2 regions of the Thalassolituus sp. UBA2590 genome follow, and region 2 is predicted to be linked to the other one. Evidence: predicted binding sites of a transcription regulator. Region 2 holds the regulator's gene; the other holds the start of a gene.
The links. Region 2 encodes LexA, which represses DNA repair genes until DNA is damaged. Its sites were predicted from a motif close to TACTGTNTANNTANACAGTA; they were not measured.
Positions count from the first base shown of each region.

Region 1 (4,030 bases), on a different contig from region 2:
CGTCGAAGACGGCACCGTGATTGAATTCTCGAACGAACAGATCGAACGCCTGCAGCACGAAATTGCTGAAGAACATGGTTTTGAGCTGGTTGATCACAGTCTGGTACTGTACGTTCGTAAGAAGTGACGTCAGGCTATTATTAGCAAGTACAATCAAAAAGAGCCGCAATTGCGGCTCTTTTTTTATATCTGTTTATACCTACTGATACGTTATGAGCCAGACGCTTTAAGAACCTGCCATGGCCAGCATTTCACCCGCATGAGCCAGTGTCTGTTGAGTGATTTCAACGCCGCCCAGCATGCGCGCCAGCTCTTCTTTACGCTGAGAGGTGCTTAGAGTGCGGATGCTGGTGTGCGTGGCTGAGTCGCCGCTGACTTTACTCACCTGAAAGTGATTATGGGCCTGTGCCGCTACCTGAGGCTGGTGGGTCACGCACATAATCTGGGCCTGTTCACCAAGCTCACGCATCAGGCGTCCGACACGCTCAGCGGTGCCTCCGCCCACACCGACGTCGACCTCATCGAAGATCAGACATGGGGTGTGCGACGTTGCTGCAGTGACGACCTGCAGTGCAAGGCTGATACGCGAGAGTTCGCCCCCAGAAGCAACTTTAGCCAGGGGACCTGCGGGCATACCTGGGTTGGTTTGCACTTCAAAGCCAACAAAGTTAAGCCCGTGCGGGTTCAGTTCACCGTCAGGCAATTCATCGCATCGGGTGGTAAAAATAGCCTTGCCGAGGCCCAGGGAGTCGAAGTGACTGCTTACTGCACTGCTCAGTTTACTGGCCGCTTTCTGACGCTTAGCAGACAGCTGCTGAGCGTCTTTCAGACAGATCGCTCTGAGATTGACCACTTCTTCTTCCAATGCTTCCAGGTCATCGTCTGACAGGCTCATGGCTTCTAATGCCGCTTCCTGTTCCTGCCAGTGGGCATAAAGCGACTCGGGCCGGATCTGATGTTTGCGCGCCATGCTATAAAGCTCGCTCAGGCGGGCATCAATCTGCTGCAGACGGTGTGGGTTCATATCGATGTTATCCAGATACCGCTGCAGAGAGCTGGCCGCTTCATCGAGTTGAATTTGTGCCTGATTCAGCATGTCACGGACTTCGTCCAATAACGGGTGTGTATCGTTGATGCTATCGACTTCCTGCAGAGCGCGGTGAACCATCTGGCTGGCAGCATCGTCGCCGGAATCTCCACCGTTACAGACGATCATGGCCGACTGGCCACAGATCAGAGTGTTCTCTGCACCGGACAAACGTTTCTGTTCGAGCTCGAGGTCGTTGAGTTCGTCCTCTTTCAGGTCCAGTTCGCGCAATTCACTGACCTGATACTCAAGCAGTTGTCTTTGCGCCAGAAGTTCGCTGCTGGATTCGCGCAGTGTGTGTAAGCGCTTCTCTTCTTTCTTCCAGGCTGAAAACCCACGGCGAACGGTCTCTGCGAGGGGGTTTAGCCCTGCATAGGCGTCGAGAATGTCACGTGCGGCGTCTTTTTCCAGCAACCGTTGATGCGCGTGTTGTGAATGAATGCCGATAAGGTGCTGCCCAAGATCACGAAGGTCGGCTGCAGACACCGGACGGCCGTTCACATAACCACGTGAACGGCCTTCTGCAGAAATGACCCGACGAAGTATAACGTTATCGTCGTCGGCAGGGAGTTCATGCTGCCTGAGCCATTCCAGAGCGGCGGCATTGGTAGAGAAAGTTGCCGCGACATCGGCTTTATCCTGCCCCTGTCGCACAGCTCCGGCTTCTGCACGTTGCCCCAGTGTCAGCCCCAGTGCGCCCAGCAGAATAGACTTACCGGCGCCGGTCTCACCGGTGATAACCGTCATGCCTTGAGAGAAATCGAGCTCCATATGCTCGATCAGGGCGAACTGATGAATCGACAGTGAGGTCAGCATACGACATCCTCTGGTCTGAATGTATATACAGTGTTTTTATATACAGTATCGGTTTCTGTCAAGGTGTTTTCCATGAACCGGGATTGAAAACAGGGGTTGAACTGCCAACGGCTGGCCCCATATAGCCGACAGCGATATGAATTAAGACCGATGACAGAGGTGACTGATGTCTGAAGAACAGAAACCCCAGGAAGAAATTCTGGAAGAAACTGCCGAACAGGAAGCGGTTGAAAACGCTGATGTAGAGGCAGAAGCTCCGGCTGATGCTGAGTTGGAAGCTGCCCGTGCGGAAGTGGCAGAAGCCAAAGATCAGGTCCTGCGTGTGCAGGCTGAAATGCAGAATGTTCGCCGTCGTGCAGAGCAGGACGTCGAAAAGGCGCACAAGTTCGCTGTCGAAAAGTTCGCCAACGAAATGTTGACCGTTGTCGATAATCTGGAGCGCGGTCTGGCTGCAGCGCCGGAAGAAGAAGCGACCAAAGCGATCCGTGAAGGTATGGAAATGACCCTTTCCGGCTTAATCAGTTCGCTTGAACGCTTCAAAGTTGAGCAGGTAAACCCGGAAGGCGAGCCTTTCAACCCAGAGCTACATCAGGCAATGAGCATGGTTGAAAATGCAGAACTGGCGCCAAACACAGTCATGGCCGTGATGCAGAAGGGCTACACCCTGAATGGCCGTCTGCTGCGCCCAGCAATGGTGATGGTCAGCAAAGGCGCCGCTCAGATCGACGAGAATGCCTGATAAAAAGTATGGAATAAGGTCTTGAAAGCAAAAAACGTGACCTTATATAGCTAACAACGACAGATAACGCTGTTTTTACAAAGTTTCAGATAGCCGCAGCAGGCGGCAAATTGGAGATTCAATTATGGGTAAAATTATTGGTATCGACCTCGGCACCACTAACTCATGTGTTGCGATTATGGACGGTGACAAGGCGCGTGTTATTGAGAACGCCGAAGGTGATCGTACAACCCCTTCTATCATCGCTTACACCGACGACGAGACTCTGGTTGGTCAGTCTGCAAAACGTCAGGCTGTTACTAATCCACAGAACACGCTGTTCGCAGTTAAGCGTCTGATCGGTCGTCGCTTCAAAGACGACGTCGTTCAGAAAGACATCAAAATGGTGCCTTACAAAATCATCGAAGCGGGCAATGGTGACGCTTGGGTTGAAGTGAAAGGCGATAAGTTTGCACCGCCACAGGTGTCTGCAGAAGTTCTGAAGAAAATGAAGAAAACTGCAGAAGACTACCTGGGTGAAGAAGTGACTGAAGCAGTAATTACTGTTCCGGCTTACTTCAACGATTCACAGCGTCAGGCAACAAAAGACGCCGGTAAAATCGCGGGCCTCGAAGTCAAGCGTATTATCAACGAGCCAACTGCAGCGGCGCTGGCGTACGGTATCGACAAGCAGTCGGGTGACCGTACTATCGCGGTATACGACCTGGGTGGTGGTACATTCGATATCTCTATCATCGAAGTTGCGGACGTAGACGGCGAGAAGCAGTTTGAAGTTCTGGCGACCAACGGTGACACCTTCCTTGGTGGTGAAGACTTTGACCTGCGTCTGATCGAATACCTGGCGGACGAATTCAAGAAAGAAAGCGGTATCGATCTGCACAACGACCCGCTGGCCCTGCAGCGTCTGAAAGAAGCCGCAGAAAAAGCGAAAGTTGAGTTGTCTTCAAGCCAGCAGACTGACGTAAACCTGCCGTACATCACTGCTGATGCGTCTGGTCCTAAGCACCTTAACGTCAAAGTGACCCGCGCTAAGCTGGAGTCGCTGGTAGAAGAGCTGGTTAAGCGTTCACTCGAGCCATGCCGCACTGCACTTGCGGATGCTGATCTGAGTGCGTCAGAAATTGACGAAGTCATTCTGGTGGGTGGTCAGACCCGTATGCCAATGGTTCAGAAGGCGGTTTCTGAGTTCTTCGGCAAAGAGCCACGTAAGGATGTTAACCCGGATGAGGCAGTTGCTGTCGGTGCATCGATTCAGGGTGCGGTACTGTCAGGCGATGTTAAAGACGTTCTGCTGCTCGACGTGACTCCGCTGACCCTCGGTATCGAAACCATGGGTGGCGTAGCAACCCCAGTGATTGAGAAAAACACCACGATTCCTACTAAGAAAT
Region 1 is NZ_DDKU01000076.1:161-4,190, reverse strand. Features, by position in the region: gene fur (ferric iron uptake transcriptional regulator) at 1-127, shown strand, start outside; gene recN (DNA repair protein RecN) at 227-1,903, opposite strand; gene grpE (nucleotide exchange factor GrpE) at 2,070-2,642, shown strand; partial or broken gene dnaK (molecular chaperone DnaK) at 2,767-4,030, shown strand, end outside.
Region 1: the regulator LexA is predicted to act here: its motif matches at 1,932-1,951, upstream of recN (DNA repair protein RecN).

Region 2 (4,030 bases):
AGCCTTGCTATCGGGTTTTAGTGATTCAAGCTTTAAAGCGCCAGTGCCTGCACGGTACAAATCGGCAACGGCACTGACGACATCTTTGGCGGCCTGTCGGTTATTGCAGACCACCAGTGCGTTGGCTCCCGCCTGAGCCGCAGCGATCGACCGCTGATAAAAGTCGCCGCCACTGGCAGCGCCTTCCATGGACAGGTCATCGCTGAAAATGATGCCGCTGAAGCCGAGCTGCTTACGCAGAATATCCTGCAACCAGACAGAAGAAAAACCGGCGGTATGGTTTGCATCAATGGCAGGATAGACGACGTGAGCAGGCATAATGCCCTGTATCACGCCTTCGCTGATCAGCGTTTTAAAAGGTACCGACTCGGCTTCTAAGGCTTCGGCATCGCGCGGGTCGACCGGTAACTCCAGATGTGAGTCCGCTTCAACGGCACCATGCCCCGGAAAGTGTTTACCAACGGACATCATGCCCGCAGAAGAAAGTCCTTCGCACCAGGCTCTGGCCAATGACGTCACCGTGTCTGCGCTGTGACCAAAGGCACGATCACCAATCACCCGAGAAAGATCTCGCTCAATATCCAGAACCGGGGCAAACGTCAGATCAACACCATGCGCGATTAACTCAGTAGCCAGAAGTTGGCCACCCAAACGGGCGAGCTCAAGCGCTTTTTCAGGTGATTCCACAAAAATGGCTTCATAGCGCATCATCGGCTCAAACAGCGTAAAGCCGGAGCGAAAGCGCTGCACACGACCACCTTCCTGATCTACGGTGAGCAGGAGGTCGGGTCTCAACGCGTTTAATTCTCCCGTCAGAGCTTTCAGCTGCTGAGGAGATTCGTAATTGCGCGCGAAAAAAATAAGCCCGGCGATTTCAGGCTGAGTTAAGAAATCACGATCCTCATCCGTCAACGCCGTTCCTTCAATATCGGTAATCACGCCGACGGCCTGTGCTAACGCATCCGACACAGCGTATGAATCAGTGGAAGAAACTGAAGACTCGGTCATCGTCATCTCACAAATTGATGCAGGAAATTCGCTGAAAACTTGCCGCCTGAATCCACACCCGGGTACCGGCCTGAATCCGTTCAGCAAGGTCAATCACATCGCTGTTACGCATGCGAATACAACCATGAGACAAGGGTTTCCCCATAGGTTCAGTATCCGGTGTGCCGTGGATATAGATAAAACGACGCTGGGAGTCGACGTTGCCAAAGCGGTTGAGCCCACTCTCCAGGCCCTGTAACCAGAGGATGCGGGAAAGTATCCAGTCCCGGTCCGGATGCTCTTCGGAAAGCTCTGAAGAATAGATTTCACCCGTTGGACGACGCCCACGGAATACGGCGTTTTCCGGCTGATCACGGCCAATAACAGCACAGATACGATGCCAGCCTCTCGGCGTGCAGCCGCTGCCTTCTTCTTCACCTATGCCATTCAATGCCGTTGACACTGAATATTCAGTAATGCCATCGCGCTCAGTCAGCCGCAAGAGTTGATCCTCGACTGAGATCTCAATAAACGGAAGATCTGACATCTACTGACGCGTTCCTTAGTTACCCGCAGGTGACTTCAGCCCGCTGGCGAGGAACGGCAGCAACTGATCGATAACATCCGGCGTGGCGGTGGGTTTACCGAAATCATGCTCCGCCATCGCGGTCAGAGAATCAACCCCGTTCAGTGTGAACATAGTCGCACCCAGCATGAAATGAACCCGCCAGAAGCGGTCTTCGTCGGAGAGCTCCGGCGTCGCCCGGGTAAGAAGATCCGAATAGCGGCGAAATACATGACCATACTCCACGCGCAGAAAACGACGTACATGGCCCTGACCCTGACTGTAGGCAAGCCCCAATAAACGCATAAAGATACGCAGACGTTCAGGCCGGTCTGCCCCCGAACGTAATGCGGTGTCAGATAAGAGCCGCAATAAAGACATCAGGTCAGCAGGTTGTTCGCCCTGCTCTGCATCGCAGGTATTGAGCGCCTTATCGAGTTCAGCGACAAAGGGCGTCAGAAAGCGGGCAAATACAGCCTGTATCAGAGACTTTTTAGAGCCAAAGTGATAATTCACGGCAGCCAGATTCACATCAGCCTTAGTCGTAATATTACGCAACGAAGTCTCCGCGAAACCCCGTTCTGAAAACAACTCTTCTGCAGCATCGAGAATGCTGCGCGCGGTATCTTTCTGCGCCATAGTGCCTTATCCAACTAACAAGTGTTTCAAACATACGTTTAAAACACTTAACACGCAACAATTGCAGCAATTCGGGGAAAATTCCGTCAGATCTAAAATTAGACGGCACTGGGTATTTACACAGTAAAAGGTACTGTATATATTTACACACACTGTATAAATCAACAGACTGGATAAATGTCATGGAAAAGCTCACGGCTCGCCAGCAGGAAGTTCTTGACCTGATTCGCTCAGCCATTGATGAAACAGGCTACCCGCCGACGAGAGCAGAAATTGCCGCAGAACTTGGCTTCCGCTCACCGAATGCAGCAGAAGAACACCTGAAAGCACTGGCACGAAAAGGTGCCATTGAGATGATGCCAGGTGCCAGCCGTGGCATTCGCATCGTAGGTGAAGACTCTCCGGGGCTGCCGGTAATCGGTCGCGTTGCAGCCGGTGAACCTATCCTGGCTCAGGAGCATATTGAAGATTACTGCGAAATTCCGCCGTCGTTCTTTAAGCCGGAAGCGAACTTCCTGCTCGAGGTGCATGGCGACAGCATGATCGACATCGGCATCATGGATGGCGATTACATCGCAGTGCATAAAGCAGAGACCGCACGCAATGGTGACATCGTGGTTGCCCGCGTCGGTGAAGAAGTAACCGTTAAGCGATACCACAAGAGCCGCAATCAGGTAACTCTGTTTGCTGAGAACGAAAATTACGCCCCGATTGAGGTCAACCTGAAAGAGCAGGAATTTGCGATTGAAGGTAAATACGTAGGTGTTATTCGTCGCCAGTAACGCGACCGACCAGAGTAACAGGTAAACGGTACACGACAGGAGAGATTGTTATGCGTCAGTTATCTTTCGAAGTATGTCCAGAAGCAGCACCACTCAGCTCTGCGGCACCCGTCAGAAGCGTGCCTAAAGGCAGTATGACGGAAGTCATTGTGTCTGAAGGCAGTGCATTACAACCCTTCCAGCTGTTGCCTGTGCTGGCTCTGTGCAGCGACCAGAAACGTTGGTTGATGTGGCTGAGCCCAAGCCAGAATCTGAACAAACAATGGCTGGCAAAAGCGGGCATCAGCGACTCTCCGGTACTTCACCTGAATACTCAAGTCGCTACTCAGTTTGACTTGTGTATCAAGGCGCTGAGATCAGGTAAAAGCCATTTGATTGTTGAGTGGTCAGGCGAACTCGCGGCAGATACCCGTCAACTGCTACGCCGTGTCGCAGAAGAAAACGGATCACACCTGTTCATTGTGCGTGGAGAATAAGACACTACCAGCCGGAGCTGGTAGTTGATCCGCCCGAATTACTGAGCAGTAGTAGCGGCAGGAACGTGCACAACGGCACCTTTTTCGTGCAACTCAACAACACGATCCAGTCGCTCAAGGGCTTTTTCCAGCGCGTCCTGGTTGTTCTCCATCGCTTTAATGGCATCTTTTGTTTCTTCGAGCGCGGTGCGCGTCTGCTCACGGGCTTCAGTGTATGCCTGAACGAGTTCAGAACTTTCTGGCTCATCGCTGCACGCGGTGATCAGTGAAGCGGAAAGTACTACAGTCGAGAGTGCTACTAGCTTTTTCATTCTCATCCTCAGAAGTCAATTTTCACAAGTACACCCGTTAACAGGGCTTTAGTTAGGATACTGAAATTCAAAAAAAAATCCGGTATCAGTTGCCCGATACCGGATTTTTTTATGAATTTGTCTGCCAGGGACAAATCAATGCAGGTGCTGACTGCTCTGCGGCACCTCAAAGTCGTCACTCTCGACTTCCATCCCAGACAGATCGCCCACGAGGCGCACGCCAGCCTCGAGCATTACTCTGGCCACATCCATATGGTGCTCCTGGAGACT
Region 2 is NZ_DDKU01000035.1:39,392-43,421, reverse strand. Features, by position in the region: gene nagZ (beta-N-acetylhexosaminidase) at 1-1,008, opposite strand, end outside; gene B2067_RS03245 (L,D-transpeptidase) at 1,016-1,534, opposite strand; gene B2067_RS03240 (TetR/AcrR family transcriptional regulator) at 1,550-2,191, opposite strand; gene lexA (transcriptional repressor LexA) at 2,374-2,973, shown strand; gene B2067_RS03230 (cell division inhibitor SulA) at 3,024-3,449, shown strand; gene B2067_RS03225 (hypothetical protein) at 3,488-3,760, opposite strand; gene B2067_RS03220 (hypothetical protein) at 3,896-4,030, opposite strand, start outside.